Regions from separate parts of the Cellulosimicrobium sp. NPDC030954 genome, predicted to be linked through region 4. Evidence: riboswitches for the same ligand, from Rfam matches in the RefSeq annotation. Region 4 holds a riboswitch; each other region holds the start of a gene.
The links. Region 4 has a riboswitch for thiamine pyrophosphate ahead of ACZ402_RS12480 (thiamine ABC transporter substrate-binding protein). Riboswitches for the same ligand answer to the same signal wherever they lie in the genome.

Region 1 (5,339 bases), on a different contig from region 4:
GACGCGGTGCGCGACCGCGACGCCGTCCGCGCGTCCGCGGCCGCGCGCGAGCACCTCGCAGCCGTCCACGCGAAGGTCGCCGGGCGCGGCCCCGGTGCGACGGGCGGCGAGCGGTGAGCGCCGAGGTCCTGTCCCTGCGCGGCGTCGACCTGGTGCGGGAGGGGCGGGCGATCCTCGGCGGCGTCGACCTCGTCGTCCGGGCGGGCGAGCACTGGGCGCTGCTCGGACCGAACGGCGCGGGCAAGAGCACGATCCTCGGGCTCTGCGGGGCGCGCCGCCACCCGACCCGGGGCACGGTCCACGTGCTCGGCGAGCGCCTGGGCCGCGTGGACATCCAGACCCTGCACCGCCGCATCGGCCACGTCGACCCGCGTCACGACCTGCGCTCGCCGCTGACCGTGCTCGAGGTGACCCTGACCGGCCTCACGGGGACCGTCGACTGGCGTCCCCGCTGGCAGCCGACCCCGGACGAGGTCACCCTCGCCCGGGGACTGGTCGCCGACCTCGGCCTCGCGCACCGCGCGCACGACCCCTGGCCGACGCTCTCCCAGGGCGAGCGCGGGCGGGCTCTCGTGGCGCGCGCGCTCCTGCCCGACCCCGCCCTCCTGCTGCTCGACGAGCCGTCGACCGGGCTCGACGTCGCCGCGCGCGAGCAGCTCCTCGAGACGCTCGACGCCGTGCGCGCGACCCGCCCGCACGTCGCCTCGGTGCTGGTGACGCACCACCTCGAGGAGCTGCCCACCACGACGAGCCACGCGCTCCTGCTCGCGCACGGCCGCGTCGTCGTCGCGGGAGCCGCCGAGGACGTGCTCGTCACGGAGCACGTCACGCGCTGCTTCGACCACCCGGTGCGCGTCGAGCGCCGGTTCGGGCGGTGGCACGCGACGGCCGGGCACACCCGCCCGCCCCGCCTGGTCGGGGACGACCCCGGCGGCGCCGCGGCGGTGTCGTCCACCGTCGTGGTCGGGGCGGCCGGGGGCGCCGGCCGACCCTAGGCTGGGGCCATGCACGCGATCGTGGCCCGCGCGGCGGGCGGCCCCGAGGTCCTCGACCACACCGAGCTGCCCGACCCCTCGCCGGGCCCCGGCCAGCTCCTCGTCCGGTCCGCCGTCGCGGGCGTGAACTTCATCGACACGTACAAGCGCTCGGGCGTGTACGCGACGGAGTACCCGCACGTGGTCGGCAGCGAGGGCGCGGGCGTGGTCGCCGAGGTGGGCGACGGCGTCGAGGGCTTCACCGTCGGCGACCGCGTCGTGTGGACCGAGGCGCCCGGGTCGTACGCGGACCTCGTCGTCGTGGACGCCGCCCAGGCGCTGCACGTCCCCGACGCCGTGTCGCTCGAGGACGCGACCGCCGTCGCGCTCCAGGGCCTCACCGCGCACTACCTGTGCACCTCGTCCTACCCGGTCCGCCCGGGCGACCGGGTGCTCGTGCACGCGGGCGCGGGCGGCGTCGGGCTGCTCCTGACGCAGATGCTCGTGGCGCGGGGCGCGCACGTGATCTCGACGGTCTCGACGCCCGAGAAGGCCGATCTGTCCCGCGGCGCGGGCGCCGAGCACGCGATCCAGTACACGGCGTTCGCGGACCTCACCGCGGAGCTGCCGGAGGTCGTGCGCGGGCTCACGGGCGGCGAGGGCGTCGCGGCGGTGTACGACTCGGTGGGCAAGGACACGTTCGACGCGTCGCTCGCGTCGCTGCGCCGTCGGGGCACGCTCGTGCTGTACGGCGGCTCGTCCGGGCAGGTCCCGCCGTTCGACCCGCAGCGGCTCAACGCAGGCGGGTCGCTCTTCCTCACGCGGCCCAAGCTCGCCGACCACACGGCGACGCGCGCGGAGCTCGTCGAGCGCGCGACGGAGGTCCTCGGCGCGGTCGCGGGCGGGACGCTGCACGTGCGCGTCGGCGCCACGTTCCCGCTCGCCGACGCCGCCGACGCCCACCGGGCGCTGGAGGGCCGCGCGACCACGGGCAAGGTCCTGCTCGTCCCCGACGCAGCGGCGCAGGCCACGAGCTCGGGCACCGCGTGAGCTGGGACTGGGTGCCCGCGCGGCCTGGCGAGGAGGACGGGTCCGACGGCGGGCCCTCCCCTGCCCTGCGCCCCGCCGTGACGGTCCTCGCCGTCCTGCTCGCCGCGGCGCTCGCCGTGTACTGGGTGACGGTCGGGCTGCGCCAGCAGGCGGACGCGTGCGTCGCCGACCGCCCCGCGGGCGTCGCGGCGCAGGACGTCGTGGCGACCTGGCGCTGGTGGCCGCCCGGCTACGACTGCGCCGTCGCGCAGCCGACGACGAGCGCCTGACCCGTTCCGCGCGGTCAGCCGGGCGCGACGGGCGACGTGGCGTGCAGGTGGTCGACCGGGCCCCGGCCCGTCCCGACCTGCAGCGCGGCACCCGACCGCAGCGCGCCGGTGAGCCACTCCTTCGCGTCGCGCGCGGCCGCCGCCCAGCCCTCGCGCTGCGGGCGCAGGGCCGCGAGCGCCGCGGAGAGCGAGCACCCCGTGCCGTGGGTGTGCGGGGTGTCGACGCGGGGCGCGTCGAACGTGGTGACCGCGGGTGAGGCACCGGGGACCGCGGCCGGCACGACGAGGGCGTCCGGCGACGTCTCGCCGGTGAGGTGCCCGCCCTTGAGCAGCACGACGGCGCCGCTCGTCGCCGCGTACGACGCGGCCTGGGCCAGCGCGTCGTCCCAGGTCGTGGCGACGTCGCGGCCCGCGAGGACGGCCAGCTCGGGCAGGTTGGGGGTGACGACGTCGGCCCGGGCCGCGAGGTCGCGCACCGCCTGCTCCGCGCCCGCGTCGAGCAGCCGGTGCCCCGACGTGGCGACCATGACGGGGTCGAGGACGACCCAGGGTCGCTGGAGCCCGGCGTCGGTCCGCGCGGCCGCGAGCACGTCGAGCCACGCCCCGATCTCGCGGGCGTTGGCCTCGTCGGCCACCATGCCGATCTTCACGGCGTCGATCTCGACGTCGTCGGACACGGCGTCGAGCTGCTCGCGCAGGAAGGCGGGCCCGGGGACGTGCACGGAGCGGACGCCGTGCGTGTTCTGCGCGACGAGCGCCGTCGTCACGGCCATGCCGTACGCGCCGTGCGCGGCGAAGGACTTGAGGTCCGCCTGGATGCCCGCGCCCCCGGTCGGGTCGGTCCCCGCGATCGACAGGACGCGCGGACGCGAGGGCCGCGCGCCAGGGCCGCCGTCCGGGCCGGGTGAGCGGCCGCCCGCGGGCCGACGGGCGCTGTCGCGCCGGGGTGCGGGGTCGTGCTGGGGCAGGGCGAGCGTCATCGCCGGACATCCCTTCGCTGGTACGAGCCAGAGCAGGTTCGACGGGTCTCATCTCAGCCCCGCGTCGGGGCACCCCGTGTCGCTCGCCATGCTACGTCCCGCGCGCCGGACGACCTCCCCCGGTCTCACGGGGACCGGCGGACGCGACGCACCGCGTCAGGCCTGGTGGATCGCCTCCCCCGCGATCTCGAGGCCGATCTTCTTGCCGACGAGGAACCCGCCGGTCTCGAGCAGCACGTTCCAGACCAGGCCGAAGCTCTCGCGGTCGATCTCGGCCGCGGCGTGGAAGCCGAAGATGTCGCGGCCGTAGGGGTCGCGGCGCGCGCCCCCGTACTGCATCGACAGCACGGTCCGGTGCGTGACGCCCCGGACCGTGAGCAGCCCCTCGACGAGGAACCGCCCGGCCTGCGCCGTCCGGGGTTGCACCCGCTCGGGCGCGAGCTCGGCGCGCTCGGGCGAGCGGTTCCGCAGACGCGCCCACGCGAGGATCTGGTCCTGCTGCTCGCCCTGCCAGCAGACCGAGGTGCTACGGAACTCGATCGTCGGGTAGGCGTCGACGTCGAGGAAGTCGGGGCTGCGCAGGTGCGCGTCGCGCTCCTCGTGGTGCGTCGTGAGGCTCGCGGTCTCGATCGTCGCGGAGACCGCCGAGGCGAGCGGGTCCTCGCCGACCAGGACGGTCGCGCGCGCCCGGGTGAACTCGCCCCGGACGGGCGACACCATCATGTGCATCCCGGTGAACCCGATGCGCTTGTGCGCCTCGTCCAGCGCGTAGGTGCCGGCCTCGGGAACGGTGAGGCCGTTCCACTGCCGGACAGGGCGGGCCGTCGTCATACGTCGCTCCCAGGCGTCGTCGAGCCGCGACGTCGGTGTCCGCCCGGTACTTGGTCAGGTGTCCAGCACAGCATCCCCGATGGGTGCGTGAAACTTCAACCAGATGGCGGGTGATCTCCCCCTCGCACGCGCCACCCGCGGACGCACGAGCGCCGCCCGGCCGGAGGGGTCGGGCGGCGCTGCGGGTCGGGCGTGCGACGGGTCCGTGACGCGGCGGGTCGTCGCGTCCGTGCCGGTGGGAGGTCAGCGGGCCGGGAGCTCTCCCGGCATCGGGTCGTCCGCGCCCCAGCGCGTGACGCGCAGGCGCCGCGCGTCGGGGCCGGGCAGGACGTCCCCGCGGCCGAGGGCCTCCTCGGCCGCGGCGCGCAACGACTCCGGGGAGTCGTGCGTCACGCGCACGAACGCTCCCGAGAACGCGTCGAGCTCGCCGCGCGCGATCGCGACGACCATCTCGACCGTGCGCTCCACCGGGGTCCACTCGGTGCGACCCTCGTGCATGACCATCGACGCCGTCATGTCGGTCTGGACGACGCCGGGCGCGACCTCGAAGGTCCGCAGCCCGCGCGCGAACCCGGAGCGGTGCAGGTTCGCACCGAGCCGCAGGAGCGCCGTCTTGCTCGCGTTGTACGCGCTCGCGCCGTCCATGTCGTGCGAGCCCGCGCCGCTGTTGAGGTCGACGACGCGTCCCCCGCCGCGCGCGAGCATGCCGGGGACGACGGCGTGCGCGAGGAGGAACGGCCCGCGCACGTTGGTCTCGACGATCGCCCACCACTCGTCGGGGTCCGCCTCCCAGAGCGGCACCTCGGCGTCGACGCGCCCCGCGTTGTTGACGAGCAGGTCGACGCTCCCCAGCGCGTCCTGCGCGGCGCCGACGGCGGCCGTGACCGCGGCGGCGTCCGTGACGTCGGCCGTGACCACGACCGCGCGCCCCGCACCGCTGACGGTCAGGGCGCCGATCTCGTCGGCCACGCCCGCGAGCCGGGCGGCGTCGCGCGCGAGGAGCGCGACGTCGAGACCGGCCGCGGCGAGGCCGACGGCGATCGCGCGGCCGATGCCGCGCGACGCGCCGGTGACGAGCGCCGTCCGGGCGGGCGCGACGGTACCCGCCGCACCCACCGGGCCGGCCGCGCCCGCGCTCACGCCCGCAGCTCCGCGCCCACGCGCTCGCGCGCGGCCGTCACGGCACCCTCGCGGACGCGCGCGACGTCGTCCGCCGTCAGCGTGCGGTCGGCGGC
Region 2 (5,339 bases), on a different contig from region 4:
TCAGTCGTCGTCGAGCAGGTGGCGCGGCTCCGCGGCGAGCACCCCGGCGACCAGGAGGTCAGCCAGTCGGGCAGCGTCGTAGCGGGGGTCGTCATCGCCGCCGATGCAGAGGTTGCCGATGCCCCGCAGGAACATGTACCCGCTCGGCCGGCACTGGGGCCGGGGCCCGAGCGCAGCGTCGAGCAGGGCGTCGCACACCGGGACGAGCCGGTCCACGAAGTACCGGTGCAAGGCGTTCGCGTCCGCCGAGTCGGCCCCGAGGACGCCGGCGAGCCCGTGCTTGGTCACGAGGAAGTCCACGAAGCCGCTCACCCATCGCCGGAGGGCGGCACCGGGGTCCTCGGTGTCGCGCAGGAGCTCGGGTCCGGCGTCGGCCAGCGCCTCGACCTGGTGCCGGTACACCGCGGCCACCAGTGCGGCGCGCGTGGGGAAGTGTCGATAGATCGTCCCCATGCCGACCCCGGCGCGCTCGGCGATCAGTCGTACAGGTGCGTCCACGCCGTCGGTCACGAAGACGGCGGCTGCGGCATCGAGCAACGCCCGCTCGTTGCGCCGCGCGTCGGCGCGCTTCGTCCGCGGCGTCGGGCCGGCCGCTCCGGGAGACGTCATGAGGACCTTTCGTCGAGGTCTTGATAAGCGGAGCGAGGTTCCATATAGTTCCGGAGTGGCGCTCCGGTTCTATTGTGCTCGGCGGCGCCTTCGGACGCAAAGGACGGGTGATCCCTCATGAGCGGTACCCCCACGACGACGGCTGCGCAGGTCGTCCAGGATCTCGACGACGTCGTCGGTGGCGGGAGCCCCGTCGTCTCCGTCGCCCCCGTGCGCCTCGACGCACCCGGGCGCGCGCTGCCTCTCGACCTGCGCGTCTCCGCCCCCGTGTCCGGGCAGGACCTTCCGGTGCTGCTCTTCTCGCACGGCAACGGGTGGTCGTTCGACGGGTACGCACCGCTGGCAGGTTTCTGGGCCTCTCGCGGGTTCGTCGTCGTGCAGCCTTCCCACCTGGACTCGCGCCGCGACGGCATCGGGTTCGACCATCCCGCTTTCGCTCAGGTCTGGCTCGAGCGTCACGCCGACCTCGTGCGGGCCGTGGACCAGCTCGAGACGATCGAGCGTGCCGTGCCGGACCTCGTCGGACGGGTCGATCCCGGCCGGGTCGTCGCGGTCGGGCACTCCTGGGGCGCCCAGACGGTGCAGATGCTGCTCGGCGCCCGCGTCCTCGACGGCACGGGCGAGCCAGGCCAGGACCGCTCGGACGGGCGGGTGCGGGCCGGCGTGCTCCTGGCAGCGACCGGGATCGGAGGCGACGAGCTGCACCCGTTCGCCCGGCAGCACTTCCCCTTCATGAACCCCTCGTTCGCCGAGCTGACCACGCCCACGCTCGTCGTGGCCGGCGACCGCGACCAGTCGGCGATGTCCAGCCGTGGCCCGGACTGGTTCACCGACGCCTACGTCCAGAGCCCGGGAGCCACGGACCTGCTGACCCTGTCCGGCGCCGAGCACTCCCTGGGCGGCATCCCGGGCTGGGAGGCGGCCGAGACCACCGACGAGAACCCCGAGCGGGTCGCGGTGCTGCAGCGGCTGACCACCGCCTATCTGCGCAGCGCGCTCGACCCGGCTGATGTCGGATGGGCGCGGGCTGCCGCGGCGCTGGCCGAGAGCGGTACGGCGCTCGGCCGGATCGACAGCAGGTAGCCCCCCGCCGCCCGGCTTCGCTGTCACAGGGCGAGGTCGAGGCGGCCCTGGGGGGACGAGCTCGCGAGGGCGCCCTCGCGGCGGGGGATGCGGCCGGCGCCGGCGGCGAGGCGGCCGGACTCGACGGCGAGGCGCATGGCGTGCGCCATGCGGACCGGGTCGGCGGCGCGCGTGACGGCGGTCGCGAGCAGGACGCCGTCGCACCCGAGCTCCATCGCCTGCGCGGCGTCCGACGCCGTCCCGATCCCCGCGTCAAGGATCACGGGTACGCGGGCCGCGGTGGCGATCGCCTCGATGTTGCGGGGGTTGAGGATGCCGAGGCCGGTGCCGATCGGCGCGCCGAGAGGCATGACGGCGGCGCACCCGACGTCCTCGAGCCGGCGCGCGAGGATCGGGTCGTCGTTCGTGTAGGGAAGCACGACGAACCCGTCGCGCACGAGCTGCTCGGCCGCCTCGACGAGACCGACGGGGTCGGGCAGGAGCGTGACGTCGTCCGCGATCACCTCGAGCTTGACCCACTCGGTGCCGCACGCCTCGCGCGCGAGGTGCGCGGTGAGCACGGCCTCGCGCACCGAGAAGCACCCGGCGGTGTTGGGCAGCGCGCGGATGCCGAGGCGCGCGAGCAGCGCCCAGATCCCGGCGTCGGGGCTGGCATCGCCGCCCGCGCGCACCGCGACGCGGCGCATCGCGACGGTCGTCAGCGCGGTGCCCGACGCGACGAGCGCGTCCTCGAGCGTGAGCAGGTTCGCCGCCCCGCCCGTCCCCATGACGAGGCGGGAGCCGATCGTCGTGCCGGCGACGACGAGCGGGTCGTCGGCGAGGCCGTCGCCTTCCGCGGCGCGGCGCGGGGTGGTGTCGGTCGTGGTCACGGGTCCTCCTCAGCCGCCCTGGACGGCGGTCACGATCTCGATGCGGTCGCCGGGCGCGACGACGGTCGTCGCCCAGGAGCCGCGCGGCACGACGGCGTCGTCCACGGCGACGGCGACGCCTTGCGGCGTCCCGTCGGCGACGTATGCGGGCACGAGCGCCGCGACGAGCTGCTCGAGGTGCACGGGCGCGTCGAGCGGGTACGGCTCGCCGTTGACGAGCGCGGTCGGAACGGGTGGGGTCACGGGAATCACCTCGGTGTCGTCGTGGAGAAGGCGCCCGCCCGGCCGGTGCCGAACCCGGGATCGTTCCCCAGGTCGGGCGCGCCGTGGGGAGAGAGCCCGGGTTCGGCGAAGCGGTCGGTGCGGGTCGGGGCGAGGGCGACCGCGACGGTGGGCTGGAGTGCGGTGCCGGTGAGGCCGGCGACGACCGCGTCGGCGGTGAGCGGCGCGAGGAGGATGCCGTTGCGCCCGTGTCCGGTCGCGAGGTGCAGGCCGGGGACGGCGGTCGGGCCGACGAGCGGCAGGTTGTCCGGGGTCGCGGGCCGCGCACGCGGGGTCACGTCGACGAGCGCGGCCTCGTCGATCCCGGGCAGGAGGGCGCGCGCGTCGCGCAGCAGGGCGAAGACGCCGCCGGCGGTCGCGCGGCGGTCGTCCGGGTTCTCCTCGGTCGTCGCGCCGACGACGACCTCCCGGTGCCCCGCGCAGCCGTGACCCTGCCCGTCGGGTACGGGGTCGCGCGGCACGACGTACACGGGCCGCCCCTGCACGACCCCGCGCACCACGTGCTCCAGCGCGAGGTCCGGCCCGGCGTCGAGGCGCAGCGTCTGCCCCTTGACCGGTCGCGTCGGTACGACGACGCCTGGCACGTCCGCGAGCAGCGCGCCGGACTCCCAGCCCGCCGCGACGACGACGGCACCGGCCGCGTGGAGCCGGCCCCCGTCGTCGTGCACGCCCACGACGCGCCCGGCCGGGTCGACCGCGAGCCGCGTCGCCGACGCCCGCACGACGACGGCGCGCACCCCGGCACGGCCGTCCCCGCCCGCGGGCGCACCCGCCCCGGAGCCCGCGCCGGGGGCGACGTCGAGCGCGCCGAGCAGCGCCGCGTGCGTCGCGCGGGGGTCGACCGCGTGGTCGGCGGGCGCCCACGCCGCGCCCGCGACCCGGGGGCCGAGGTACGGCTCGCGCCGGCGCGCGTCGGCGACGGTGAGCTCGCGCGAGGCCAGGCCGTGCGCCGCGTGGAGGGCGAGGACGCGGCGGAGCAGCGCGAGGTCGTCGGCGTCGTACGCGAGGGTGAGGGTACCTGCGGTGCGCAGCCCGACGTCGGCCCCCGTCGCGGCGCGCAGGTCGGCGGCGAAGCCGGGCCAGGCTCCGGCGGCCGCGAGGTGCAGGCGCAGCGCGTCGTCCTCGCCGAAGTCGGCCTCCGTGACCGGGGCGAGCATGCCGGCGGCGGCGCGCGTCGCGCCGTCGCCCGGCGACGGGTCCAGCACCGTGACCGTCAGACCGGCGCGCGCGGCGCGCCACGCCACGGCGAGCCCCACGATCCCACCGCCCACGACGACGACGTCGCGCGCGCCGTCGGGCACGGCAGGACCGGCTCCCGGCGGGCGGGGCTCGGGACGGACAGGGGTGTGCATGCGCGCTCCCTTCGCTGGCATGACCCAGATCAGGTTCGACGGTCGGCTCCGACGCCCTCTCAGCCCCGTGCGGGGCTCCCGTGCTGTCGGCCACAGTACCCGCGCGGGGGAGCGGGCGCGGCTAGGCTCCGGCGGGTGAGCACCGAGACCTTCGCCACGCCCGCGCACCCCGTCGTGCCGGCACCGGACGACGCGCGCGCCCGCCTCGCCGACGCGCGCCTCTACCTGTGCACCGACGCGCGCGAGGAGCGCGGCGACCTCGAGGACTTCCTGCGGGCGGCGCTCGCGGGCGGGGTCGACGTGGTCCAGCTGCGCGACAAGACGCTCGACGTGGCGCGCGAGCTCGAGCTCCAGGAGCTCGTCGCGCGGGTCGCGGCGGAGCACGGCGCCCTGTGGGCGGTGAACGACCGGGCCGACGTCGCACGGCTCGCGGGCGCGCCCGTCGTCCACATGGGCCAGGGGGACCTGCCGGTGCCTGCGGTGCGCGCCCTGCTGGGCCCGGACCCCGTGCTCGGCCGGTCCACGCACTCGGCCGAGCAGGCGGCCGCGGCCGAGGCCGACCCGGGCGTCGACTACTTCTGCGTGGGCCCGCTGTGGGCGACGCCCACCAAGCCGGGGCGTGCCGCCGTCGGGCTCGACCTGCTGCGCGCGGTCGCCGCGACGCGGCCGGGCACGCCGTGGTTCGCGATCGGCGGGGTGGACCCGGACCGGCTCGACGCGGTGCTCGACGCCGGGGCGGACCGCGTCGTCGTGGTGCGGGCGATCACGCAGGCGCCGGACCCGGAGCGTGCCGCGCGCGCCCTGCGCGAGCGCGTGGCAGGACGAGCCGCCGCGCGAGCGGGCGAGCGCGCCGGCGCCTGAGACGCGTGACGGTCGCCCGCCGCGCGGCGACTATCCTGGAGCGGTGACGTCACCCGCCACCGCTCCCGACACCCCCACCACCGCCGAGGTCGCCGCGACCCCGCGCCCCGTGCTCGTCGTCGACTTCGGCGCCCAGTACGCGCAGCTCATCGCGCGCCGCGTGCGCGAGGCCAAGGTCTACTCCGAGATCGTGCCGCACACGTTCACGGTCGAGCAGATGCTCGCGAAGGACCCGGTCGCGATCATCCTCTCGGGTGGTCCGTCGTCCGTGTACGCGACCGGC
Region 3 (5,339 bases), on a different contig from region 4:
CAGCGCGTGCGCGGGGGCGGGGCGGCGCAGGTCGAGGTAGCGGTGCTTGAGGCGCGCCTCCTCGCCGATCGTCTCGGTGTCCGCGAGGGCCGTGGAGACCTGGAACGGCAGCGCCTCGGACGTGTTGAGCACGACGACGTCGCTCGCGACGACCTCGATCTCGCCCGTGGGCAGGGCCGCGTTCTCGTTGCCGTCGGGCCGGCGCGAGACCTCGCCGGTGACCTGGAGGACGAACTCGTTGCGCAGCGGGTGCGCGACGGCCTCGTCGCGGATGACGACCTGGGCGATGCCGGACGCGTCCCGCAGGTCGATGAAGGCCACGCCTCCGTGATCGCGCCGACGGTCGACCCAGCCCGTGAGGGTGACGGTCTGACCGGTGTGCTCGGCCCGCAGTGAGCCGGCCGTTCGGGTGCGCAGCACGGAGGATTCCTTCCAGGTGGGCGGTGGGGGTGGCGCTCCCGGGGGCGGGCGCGCGTCCGCACGAGTCTAGTGCGGGCGGGCGCGGTGCTCGACCGGATACCGTGGCGGTGCCGCCGCTCCACCCGCGCGCCGACCGTGTCGCGCGTCCGGGCCGGCGGCACCGGCGTGCGCCGACCGGCCCGCCGCCCGCACGAGGAGGGGTGATCGTGGCACGCACCATCGCGACGAACCGGCGCGTCGAGCGCGACGAGCTCGAGCAGTTCCTGCGGTCCCGGCACGACGGCGTCCTCGTCACGACGCGCGCCGACGGGCGGCCTCAGCTCAGTCCGGTCACGTACGGGGTCGACGACGCGGGCCGGGTCGTCGTGTCGACGTACCCGGAGCGCGCCAAGGCGGCCAACGTGCGTCGCGACCCGCGCGCGTCGCTGCTCTCGCTGGGCGAACGCTTCTCGGACCCGTGGGTACAGGTCGACGGCGAGGCCGAGGTGATCGACCTGCCCGAGTCGGTCGAGCCGCTCGTCGACTACTACCGCTCCGTCAGCGGCGAGCACCCGGACTGGGACGAGTACCGCGAGGCCATGGTGACGCAGGGCAAGTCGCTCGTGCGCCTGACGATCACGCGCTGGGGCCCGGTCGCGACGGGCGGCTTCCCGGCGCGTCTCGCGGAGGGCTGAGCGCGGCGCGGGGCACCACGGCGTACCGTTCGGTCGTGCCGATCACCCTGTGCGTGTTGCTGTGGCCCACGGAGGGCAGCGCCGACCTGCTGAGCGAGTACGAGGACGACGTCCTCGCGCTCGTGCCCGCGCACGGCGGGCGCGTGCTGTCGCGCATGCGCACGCTGCCCGGTCAGGACCCGTCGCTGCCGACCGAGGTGCAGGTCATCGAGATGCCGGGGGACGACGCGCTGGCCGCGTACCTGGCCGACCCCGCGCGCGTCGCGCTGGGAGCCGTGCGCGACCGGGCCGTGGCGCGGACGGACATCGTCCGCGTCGGCGACGTCCCGGACCGGCCCGCCTGACCCGACGCCGTCGCCCGGCTGCCACCGCCGTCCACCGCACAGGAGTCAGAACAGCACCTGCTCGACTCCCCCGCCCACGACGTCCAGCCCGCCGCCGTCCACCGGCATGCCCGCGAGCGCCCCGTCGTGCCCGTGCCCGTCGGAACGTTCCGGGGCGCCCCCGGCGAGGCTTCCGGTCGGGTAGGCACCGTCGGTCGGCGGGTCGGGCGCGCGGCGCCGGTCGCCGAGACCGCCGAGCTCGCCCCGGCGGTACCGTCCCTCGACGCCGGCGGGACCGCGGTGGCCGGACACCGCGAAGCCGCGCGCCTCGAGCATCGGGCGCACGCGGTCCCACAGCCAGGAGCGGTACGCCTTCGAGGCGTACGCCCCACGGGCGTAGACCCGCTCGTAGCCGGGGACGAGCTGCGGGTGCTCGCGCGCGAGCCAATCCAGGTACCACTCGCGCGTGCCAGGCTTGAGGTGCAGGGGCAGCACCGTCACTCCCGTCGCGCCCGCGTCCTTGACCGCGTCGAGCAGGTCGGTCAGCGCGCGCGTGGAGTCGGTGAGCCACGGCAGCACGGGCGCGACCATGACACCGCACGGCAGGCCCGCCTCGCGGACCGCGCGGATCAGGTCGAGGCGTGCGCGCGGCGAGGGCGTGCCCGGTTCGACGCTCGCCTGGAGAGCCGGGTCCAGCAGCGCGAGCGAGACGCCGATCCCCACCTCGACGCGCGAGGCGGCGTCGGCGAGCAGCGGCAGGTCGCGGCGCAGGAGCGTGCCCTTGGTCAGGACCGACAGCGGCGTGCCGGAGCCCGCGAGCGCGTCGATGATGCCCGGCATGAGGCGGTAGCGCCCCTCGGCCCGCTGGTAGGGGTCCGTGTTCGTGCCGAGCGCGACGGGCTCGCGGCTCCAGGACGCGCGGGCGAGCTCGGCGCGCAGCACCTCGTCGACGTTCACCTTGACCACGACCTCGCGGTCGAAGTCGTCACCCGCGTCGAGGTCGAGGTACTGGTGGGTGGGCCGGGCGAAGCAGTTGTGGCTCACGACCCCGGCGGCGACGAAGTCCCGCGTCCCGGTGGTGATGTCGACGAGCTCGGTCTCCTCCCCGGGCCCGTCGAGCGCCTCGAGCGAGTCGACGCGCAGCGCCTCGTCGCCCGTGACGTCCCGGCCCTCGAGCGCGACCCGTCCGTCCGCGAGCACTGCCGCCCCCGGGCCGAGGAGGACGTCGCCCAGCGCCAGGTGGGAGCGGCGCCCGGCCCCGCCGACGACGTGACGCCAGCCGCGTTCGGTGAGGAACCGGTGGTCGCCGCTCGCCGTGAGGCGCGTGCCGTCCGCGAGGGTCACGCGGTACGCGCGCTTGCGGGTGGTCCAGCGGTCGAGCACGCGCGTGCGCACGTAGCGCCGGTAGGCGCCGTGCGGCGCGGTCCCCACGATCTCGTCGCCGACGCGCAGCTCGCCGATCGGCCGCTGCGTGCCGTCGGCGAGCAGCACCGGCGTCGACGGCGCGAGGCAGTAGGAGCAGGCGTGGCTGCAGCCGCGGTACGGGTTGACCGTCCAGCGGAACGGCATGCGCGACATCGCCGGGACCTTCGACAGCGCGCTCTTGGCCGTCACCTCGTGGAACGTGATGCCCGCGAACTCGGGCGTGCGCACGCTGCGCACGAGGCCCGCCCGCTCCAGCCCCGGGAGAGCGCCGTCGTCCGCGCCGAGCGCCTGTCCGTCCCACCTCACCCGCACATTCGAACAGGTGTTCGATTCGACGTCAAGCCCCGGGGACGGCCGCCCGCCCGACGCCTACCCCCGCGTCCCCGGCGACCCACGCCTTGAGCAGGGAAAGGTTCGCGAGCGGCACGTGGTGCCCGATCCGCGGGTGGTCCAGCGTCACCCCGACGACGCCGGCCGCACCGAAGGAGGCGAGGTAGTCGATCGCGGCCGGCACCGGGACCGCGAGGAGCGGCACGGCGTCGCCCTCTGCGGCGAGCCCGAGGGCCAGCGCGGCCTCCTTCGCGCGGCCGGCGCTGCTGTAGAGGCAGATCATCGGCCCCTGGGCGGCGGCCACCGCGTACGGGCGGGGCCGGTCCTCGGGGCCGCGCGCGATGAAGAACCAGGTGTCGAGCCGGGCCGCCTGCCGCCAGAGGTCGATCTGCGCCGTCGTGTCTCCGGCGGGCGCCGACCGGACGGCCTCGTCGAGGCGGTCGAGCTCGGCGACCGCCGCAGGGTCGTTGTCCGTGGTCATGCCGCCACGCTCTCATGCCCCGACGGCCCGTCCCGCTGGCTGAGACGCCGGGATTGTCCGGGCCGCGCCGAGGGCCTAGGGTCGGGCCGAACGCCCCCGGGGAGCGCACGAGCGCTGAGAGTGCAGGCCGGACACCCGTCCCTCCTGCAGACCCGTGGAACCTGATCTGGTTCGTACCAGCGAAGGGAGCAGGGCCGACGTCACCGTCCCCTGCGCGCTCGTGCCCGCGCGCCCGCGCCGTGCCGTGCGCGCGGGCCCGGCGGTGGCGCGCCGTCGTGCACCCCTCGCCCCGGGGGCCCGACGGAGGGAACCCGCATGGCCGAGCCCCGCACCACCCCGCAGCAGGCGACCCGGAGCGCCGCCGTACCCACCGACCAGCCGCCCGCCGGGTCGGCCGGCGTGTCGCCCGGCGTGTCGGGCGGCGGGGCGCCCGGTCCCGCGGTCCGCCCGACCGGGCGCCCCGCGCCACGTCGCGGGCTGACGCTGCACGAGACGGTGCTGATCGCCGTCCTCGGCGTCGTCTTCGGGTTCGTGTACTGGGCGTTCGTCCAGCTCTGGGCCCCGCTCCAGCTCGCGATGGGCCCCCTCGCGGACCTCGCCGCGAACGTCCTCGCGGGCGCGTGGATCGTCGTCGGCCCCCTGGCCACGTACATCGTGCGCAAGCCGGGGGTCGGCATCCTCGCCGAGACCCTCGCCGCGCTCGTCGAGGTCGTCTTCCTCGCCTCCCCCGCGGGGCCGCTGCTGCTCGTCGTGGGCCTGGTCCAGGGCGTCGGCGCCGAGCTGCCGTTCGCGCTCACGCGCTACCGCCGGTTCGGCTGGTGGGTGTTCGTCGCGTCGGGCGTGAGCGCCGCGCTCGTCACGTTCGCGTTCAACGCCGTGCGCTTCGGCTGGCTCGGTCAGGACTACGCGATGCTCCGGCTCGGGATCCAGGTCGTGTCGTGCATCGTGCTGTGCGGCCTCGCGGCCCGCCTCCTCGGCGACTCGCTCGCCCGCACGGGCGCCCTCGACGCGTTCGCGATCGGCGCGGCCCGCCGTGGGTGAGGCGACCGCGCACGTGGCTGACGTGACCGCGCACGCGCGCGACGTTCCCGACGCTGTCACAGCCGCCGACGTGACCGTGCACCTCGGGCACCACGGCACCCGGGTGCTCGACGGCGTCGACGTCACCGTCCCGGCCGGGACGAGCCTGCTGGTCCTCGGCCCCTCCGGGTGCGGGAAGTCGACCTTCCTGCGCGCGCTCGTCGGCGTCGTCCCGCACACCCTCCCGGGCGCCGTCCTGGGCGGCCTCCGCGTGACCGGCGCCGACCCGCGCGAGGTGCCTCCGCCCGCGCTCGCCGCCCGCGTCGGCCTCGTCCAGCAGCGGCCCGGCGACCAGCTCTGCCTGGCGCGAGTGGACGAGGAGCTGCGGTTCGCGCTCGAGAACCGCGGTGCCGACCCCCGCAGCATGGACGCCCGCGCGACCGCGGCGCTCACCGCCGTCGGCGCCGCGCACCTGCACGACCGCCCGACCCACGCGCTGTCGGGCGGCGAGGCCCAGCGCGTCGCGGTCGCCGCGGCGCTCGTCGCCGAGCCGGAGCTCCTCGTCCTCGACGAGCCCACCGCGCTGCTGGACCCCGCCGCCGCCCACGACGTCGGGGCCCTCGTCGCCCGCCTCGCGCGCCGACCCGGACCCGGGGACGGTCACGA
Region 4 (5,339 bases):
GGGAAGAGCTGGCCCTCCTGGAACATGAGCCCGAACCCGCGCCGGTGCACGGGGACGCCCGTGAGGTCGCGGCCGTCCCACGCCACGGACCCCGACGCGACCGGCTCGAGCCCCGCGACCGCGCGCAGCAGGCTCGACTTGCCGCACCCGCTCGGCCCGAGCAGGGCGAGCACCTCGCCGGGCGCGACGTCGAGCGTGACGCCTGCGACCGCCGTCGTGCCGGGGTCCGTGCGCGCTCCCCCGGTGCCGCGCGCGCCGTAGCGCACGACGACGTCGCGCACCGCGAGCCCGGCGCCCTCCCCGGGCGCGGGATCGGGCACGGCGTCGGGGCGCGACGGCTCCGGCGTGCCCGCGCGCGCGGGGGCGGGGTCGGTCTGCACCATCAGAACTCTCCTCCGGGTCGGTCGCCGCGCAACCGCTCGGCGAGCAGCATCACGGTCGCGGTGAGCAGCGCGAGCACGACGCTCGCCGCGAGCGCCATGCCGTAGTTCTCGGCGCCCGGACGCCCGATGAGCCGGAAGATCACGACCGGCAGGGTGGCGCTGTCGGGGCGGGCGAGGAACGACGTCGCGCCGAACTCCCCGAGCGAGACCGCGAACGCGAACCCGACGGCGAGGCCGAGCGAGCGGGCGGCGATCGGCCCGTCGACCGTGCGGAACACGCGCCCGGGGGCGGCGCCGAGCGTCGCGGCGGCCTCGCGCAGGCGCGGGTCGATCGCGCGCAGCGTCGGCAGGACCGTGCGCACGACGAGCGGGATCGCGACGACCGCCTGCGCGATCGGCACGAGGAGTCCCGACGTGCGCAGGTCGACGTCGAGGCCGAGCGGCCGGTCGAGCGTGAGGAGGAAGCCGAAGCCGACGGTCACCGCGGAGACCCCGAGCGGGAGCATGAACACCGAGTCGAGCACCGAGATCGCGCGCCGACCGCCGCGCGAGCGCGGGCGCCGGGACACGACGAGCGCCACGAGGCCGCCGATCACGACGGCGAGCAGGGTCGCGAGCGCGGCGGTGCGCAGCGAGTTCCCGGCCGCCTCCCACACGGTGACGGACAGCGCGTTGCGCCCGCCCGTCGTGCCGAGGTTCGCGTAGTTGTCGAGGCCCCAGCCGCCGCCCGGGACGCGGAACGAGCGCACGACGAGCGTGCCGAGCGGCAGGCCGACGAGCACGACGACCACGGCCGCCGTGAGCGCCGCCGGGGCGAGGTCGCCCGTCGGGCGGCCGTCGCGCCACAGCCGCAGCGGGTGCGCGGACGACGTGGAGGACGAGAGGTTCAGGGCTCGCTCGCGCCGCGCCCGCGTGCGGTTCGCGACGGTGAGCGCCGCCGCGACGACGACGAGCTGCACGACGGACAGCACCGCCGCGGTGCGCAGGTCGAGGAACTGGGTGGTCTGGATCCAGATCTCCGTCTCGATGGTCCCGTAGCGGATGCCGCCGAGCACGAGCACGACGCCGAACGCCGTCGCGCAGAAGAGGAACACGATCGACGCGGCGCTCGCGATCGCGGGAGTCAACGCCGGGAGGGTCACGGTGCGGAACGCGCGCCACGGCGTCGCGCCGAGCGCCCGGGCGGCCTGCTCGGCGCGCGGGTCGAGGTGCTCCCACAGCCCGCCGACCGTGCGCACGACGACCGAGTAGTTGAAGAACACGAGCGCGACGACGATCGCCGCGAACGTCTCGTCGAGCCGCAGGAACCCGAGCGGGCCGCCCTGCACGAGCAGCGACCGGAACGCGACGCCCACGACGACGGTCGGCAGCACGAACGGCACCGTGACGAGCGCGCGCACGACCCGTCGCCCGGGGAACCGGCACCGGTACAGCACGTACGCCCCGGGCACGCCGAGCAGCACGGAGAACGCCGTGCCGAGCACGGCCTGCCACAGCGTCAGCCCGAGGATCCGCCACGTCCGCGGCTGGGAGAAGACCTCCGCGAACCCCGACAGGTCGAGCCCGCCGTCGTCCCCGACGAACCCGCGCGCCACGAGCGTGACGACCGGCCACGCGAAGAACACCCCGAGGAACAGCAGCGGCACCGCCGCCGCGATCCCCCACAGCACCCCGCGCCCGACGCTGCCCCGCCGGACCGCGCGGCCCCTCACCACGGCTCTACCTCGGCGGACCAGGGCTCTACCTCGCGAGGTAAAGCCCTGGTCATGCCCGCCGGCGGACCGGAGACGCGGGTCAGTCGACGACCGTGGCCGTCCATGCCTTGATCCACTCGTCACGGTGCGCCGAGATGTCGGCGGGCGCGACCTCGAAGGGCTCGTCGGCGAGCGGGGCGAACTCGGCCCAGCCGTCGGGGAGCGCGACGGAGTCGTCGGCGGGGTACATGTACATCTGGCCGGGCACGTCGGCCTGGAACGCCTCGCTCACGAGGAAGTCCACGAGCTGCTGCGCGCCCTCGGGGTTCTTCGCGTTCGCGAGCACGCCCGCGTACTCGACCTGGCGGAAGCACGTGTCGAGCAGCGCACCCGTGGTCGACTCGGAGCCGTCCTCGGTGAGCGTGAACGCGGGCGACGTCGAGTACGACAGCACGAGCGGGCGCGGCCCGGCGCCCTCGGAGCCGGAGAAGTCGACGTAGTACGCGTCGGACCAGCCGTCGACGACCTTCACGCCGTTGGCGCGCAGGTCGGCCCAGTAGTCCTCCCAGCCGTCCTCGCCGAACGCGCCGACGGTCGCGAGGAGGAACGCGAGGCCGGGCGACGACGTCGCCGGGTTGGTCACGACGAGGAGGTCCTCGTACTCCGGCTTCGCGAGGTCCTCGAGCGACACCGGCTCGGGGATGCCCGCGTCGGCGAACCAGGTGTGGTCGACGTTGACGCAGACGTCGCCGAGGTCGACGGGCGTCAGCTCTCCCCCGTCCCCCACCGCGTACTGCGCCGCGGAGTCGGACAGTCCGTCCGGCGTGTAGGGCGCGAGCACGCCCTCGTCGATCGCGCGCGAGGCGAACGTGTTGTCGATCCCGAACACGACGTCGCCCAGCGGCGAGTCCTTGGTGAGGATCAGCTGGTTGACGAGCGCGCCGCCGTCGCCCGGCGCGACCTGCTCCACGGTGAGCCCGCTCTCCTCCTCGAACGCGGCGAGCACCTCGTCGCTCACGGCGAAGGAGTCGTGGGTGACCAGGGTGACCGTGCCCCCGGCGCCCGACGACGCGTCGTCGCCTCCCGAGCCTGACGTCGCGTCGTCGCCGCTGCCGCACGCGGCGAGCGCGAGGAGGGCGAGGGTCGTGCCCGCGCCCGTGACGAGGGTGCTCCGGCGGGTGCGGGCGGTCGTGCGCTGCATGTGTCCTCCCAGGACGTTCAGGAGGGGTCCACCGACCCGTGCGACCCGTGCTCCGGCGAGCGCGGGAGACCGCACGAGCAGGTGATCGAGATTCCCGACTTCCTCCACCGGTGCTAACCGGATCAGGTTCGAGGGTCTGCGGTGGTCCGCACTCTCAGCTCCTCCAGGAGCTCCCCTGTCGTTCACGTCGAGCCTACACCGGGCCGCCCCTGGGGAATCCCCCTGAGAGAACCCTGAGAGCGGCGCCGCACCGACCAGGGAGGGGTCCGGGCCGGTCCCCGATGCCCGGGGGCGCACCCCCGCGGGAGGGTCGAGACGACCGGACCGGGGCCCCCGGCCGACGACGCAGGAGGGGAAGGACCGATGAGCAGCAGACCTGGGATGACGGGTGCGACGACGACCGTCGCGACGTCCACCGAGAACGCCGAGAACGCCGAGAACGCCGCGGGAGCCGCCGGGACCACGCCGGAGCGGCCCGTGATCGCCACCGCACGGGGGCTCGTGAAGACCTACGGGCGCGGCGAGGCCGCGGTCCGCGCCCTGGACGGCGTCGACGTCGACCTCGAACGCGGACGCCTCACGGCGATCATGGGCCCGTCCGGGTCGGGCAAGTCGACCCTCATGCACTGCCTCGCCGGGCTGGACTCCCCCACGGCGGGGACCGTCGTCGTGGACGGCGAGACGGTCTCGGCGATGAGCGAGCGACGGCTGACGCGGCTGCGACGCACGCGCATCGGGTTCGTCTTCCAGTCGTTCAACCTCGTGCCGACGCTCACGGCGGAGGAGAACATCGTGCTCCCGCTCGCCGTCGCGCGCCGGCCCGTGGACCGGGCGTGGTTCGACCGCGTCGTCGACGCCGTCGGCCTGCGCCCGCGGCTCGGGCACCGCCCGGCGGAGCTCTCGGGCGGGCAGCAGCAGCGCGTCGCGTGCGCGCGGGCGCTCGTGTCCCGGCCGGCGGTCGTGTTCGCGGACGAGCCGACCGGCAACCTCGACTCGCGCGCCGCCGCGGAGGTGCTCGGCTTCCTGCGCGCCTCGGTGGACGACCTCGGCCAGTCCGTCGCCATGGTCACGCACGACCCGACGGCGGCGTCGTACGCGCACCGCGTGCTGTTCCTCGCGGACGGGCGCCTCGTGACCGAGCTGCGCGACCCGACGCCGCAGGCCGTCCTCGACACGCTCGGCGCCCTCACGCCGGCGGCGTCGGCGGGCGCGCACGCCGCACCGGTCACCCACGAACCGGCGGCCGTCCGATGATGGGCCGGATCGCGCTGCGCGGCGTGCGCGCGCACGGCGCACAGCTCGTGCTGTCCGTGCTCGCGGTGACGATCGGCGTCGCGTTCGTCACCGGCACGTTCGCGCTCCGTGCGATGCTCGCCTCGACGTTCGACGGCATCGTCGCGTCGTCGATCCAGGCGGACGCGTACGTGCGCGGCGCCACCACCGCCGGGTCCGCGCTCGAGTCGTCGTCCGCGCAGCTCGGCGGCGCACGGAGCCTCGTCCCGGCGGACCTGGCCGGCACGCTCGACGCGCGGGACGACGTCGACCTCGCGCTCGCGGAGGTGAGCGGCCCCGCCGTCCTGGTGGGCGCCGACGGCACCGCGGTGCTGAGCACCCAGGCGCCGAGCATGGCGATCGGGTACGACCCGCGCGACCCCGGGCCGCGCGTGGTCGACGGCCGCGCGCCGGAGGACGGCGCCGAGGTCGCGCTCGAGTCCGCGACGCTCGAGGCGTCGGGGCTCGCCGTGGGCGACACGACCGACGTCGTGCTCGGCGACGCGGTGCGGCCCGTGCGCGTGGTCGGCGAGCTCTCGCTGTCCGCGCCCATGGCGGGTGCGACGATCGTCCTGCTCGACACGACGACCGCCGCGATGACGTACGCGCCGGACGGCATGGTGCCGTCGATCGCCCTGTACGCCGCCGACGGCGTCTCGCCCGAGACGCTGCGCGACGCCGTCGCGGCGGCGCTCCCCGGCGACGCCGAGGCCGTGACGGGCGCGGAGCTGCGCGACGAGACGAGCAGCGCCATCGCCGACCAGCTCGGCTTCGTCTCGACGTTCCTGC

Region 1: linked by a shared signal. The riboswitch ahead of thiD (bifunctional hydroxymethylpyrimidine kinase/phosphomethylpyrimidine kinase) and the one ahead of ACZ402_RS12480 (thiamine ABC transporter substrate-binding protein) in region 4 are both predicted to bind thiamine pyrophosphate.
Region 2: linked by a shared signal. The riboswitch ahead of ACZ402_RS03640 (FAD-dependent oxidoreductase) and the one ahead of ACZ402_RS12480 (thiamine ABC transporter substrate-binding protein) in region 4 are both predicted to bind thiamine pyrophosphate.
Region 3: linked by a shared signal. The riboswitch ahead of ACZ402_RS10200 (ECF transporter S component) and the one ahead of ACZ402_RS12480 (thiamine ABC transporter substrate-binding protein) in region 4 are both predicted to bind thiamine pyrophosphate.

What each region holds. Positions count from the first base shown of each region.
Region 1 covers NZ_JBVIFN010000007.1:220,389-225,727, reverse strand. Annotated here, with positions in the region: gene ACZ402_RS15290 (FadR/GntR family transcriptional regulator) at 1-117, shown strand, start outside; gene ACZ402_RS15285 (ABC transporter ATP-binding protein) at 114-995, shown strand; gene ACZ402_RS15280 (quinone oxidoreductase family protein) at 1,005-2,024, shown strand; gene ACZ402_RS15275 (hypothetical protein) at 2,021-2,293, shown strand; gene thiD (bifunctional hydroxymethylpyrimidine kinase/phosphomethylpyrimidine kinase) at 2,308-3,273, opposite strand; TPP riboswitch at 3,266-3,360, opposite strand; gene ACZ402_RS15265 (YceI family protein) at 3,430-4,104, opposite strand; gene ACZ402_RS15260 (SDR family oxidoreductase) at 4,348-5,244, opposite strand; gene pheT (phenylalanine--tRNA ligase subunit beta) at 5,241-5,339, opposite strand, start outside.
Region 2 covers NZ_JBVIFN010000001.1:856,231-861,569, forward strand. Annotated here, with positions in the region: gene ACZ402_RS03620 (TetR/AcrR family transcriptional regulator) at 1-609, opposite strand; gene ACZ402_RS03625 (alpha/beta hydrolase family protein) at 727-1,692, shown strand; gene ACZ402_RS03630 (thiazole synthase) at 1,716-2,561, opposite strand; gene thiS (sulfur carrier protein ThiS) at 2,571-2,804, opposite strand; gene ACZ402_RS03640 (FAD-dependent oxidoreductase) at 2,810-4,195, opposite strand; TPP riboswitch at 4,200-4,279, opposite strand; gene thiE (thiamine phosphate synthase) at 4,331-5,056, shown strand; gene guaA (glutamine-hydrolyzing GMP synthase) at 5,100-5,339, shown strand, end outside.
Region 3 covers NZ_JBVIFN010000004.1:92,727-98,065, reverse strand. Annotated here, with positions in the region: gene aspS (aspartate--tRNA ligase) at 1-420, opposite strand, end outside; gene ACZ402_RS10220 (PPOX class F420-dependent oxidoreductase) at 627-1,094, shown strand; gene ACZ402_RS10215 (DUF1330 domain-containing protein) at 1,130-1,438, shown strand; gene ACZ402_RS10210 (Rv2578c family radical SAM protein) at 1,484-3,148, opposite strand; gene ACZ402_RS10205 (hypothetical protein) at 3,180-3,653, opposite strand; TPP riboswitch at 3,741-3,860, shown strand; gene ACZ402_RS10200 (ECF transporter S component) at 3,969-4,694, shown strand; gene ACZ402_RS10195 (ABC transporter ATP-binding protein) at 4,708-5,339, shown strand, end outside.
Region 4 covers NZ_JBVIFN010000005.1:226,207-231,545, reverse strand. Annotated here, with positions in the region: gene ACZ402_RS12490 (ABC transporter ATP-binding protein) at 1-383, opposite strand, end outside; gene ACZ402_RS12485 (ABC transporter permease) at 383-2,098, opposite strand; gene ACZ402_RS12480 (thiamine ABC transporter substrate-binding protein) at 2,178-3,278, opposite strand; TPP riboswitch at 3,361-3,465, opposite strand; gene ACZ402_RS12475 (ABC transporter ATP-binding protein) at 3,642-4,532, shown strand; gene ACZ402_RS12470 (ABC transporter permease) at 4,529-5,339, shown strand, end outside.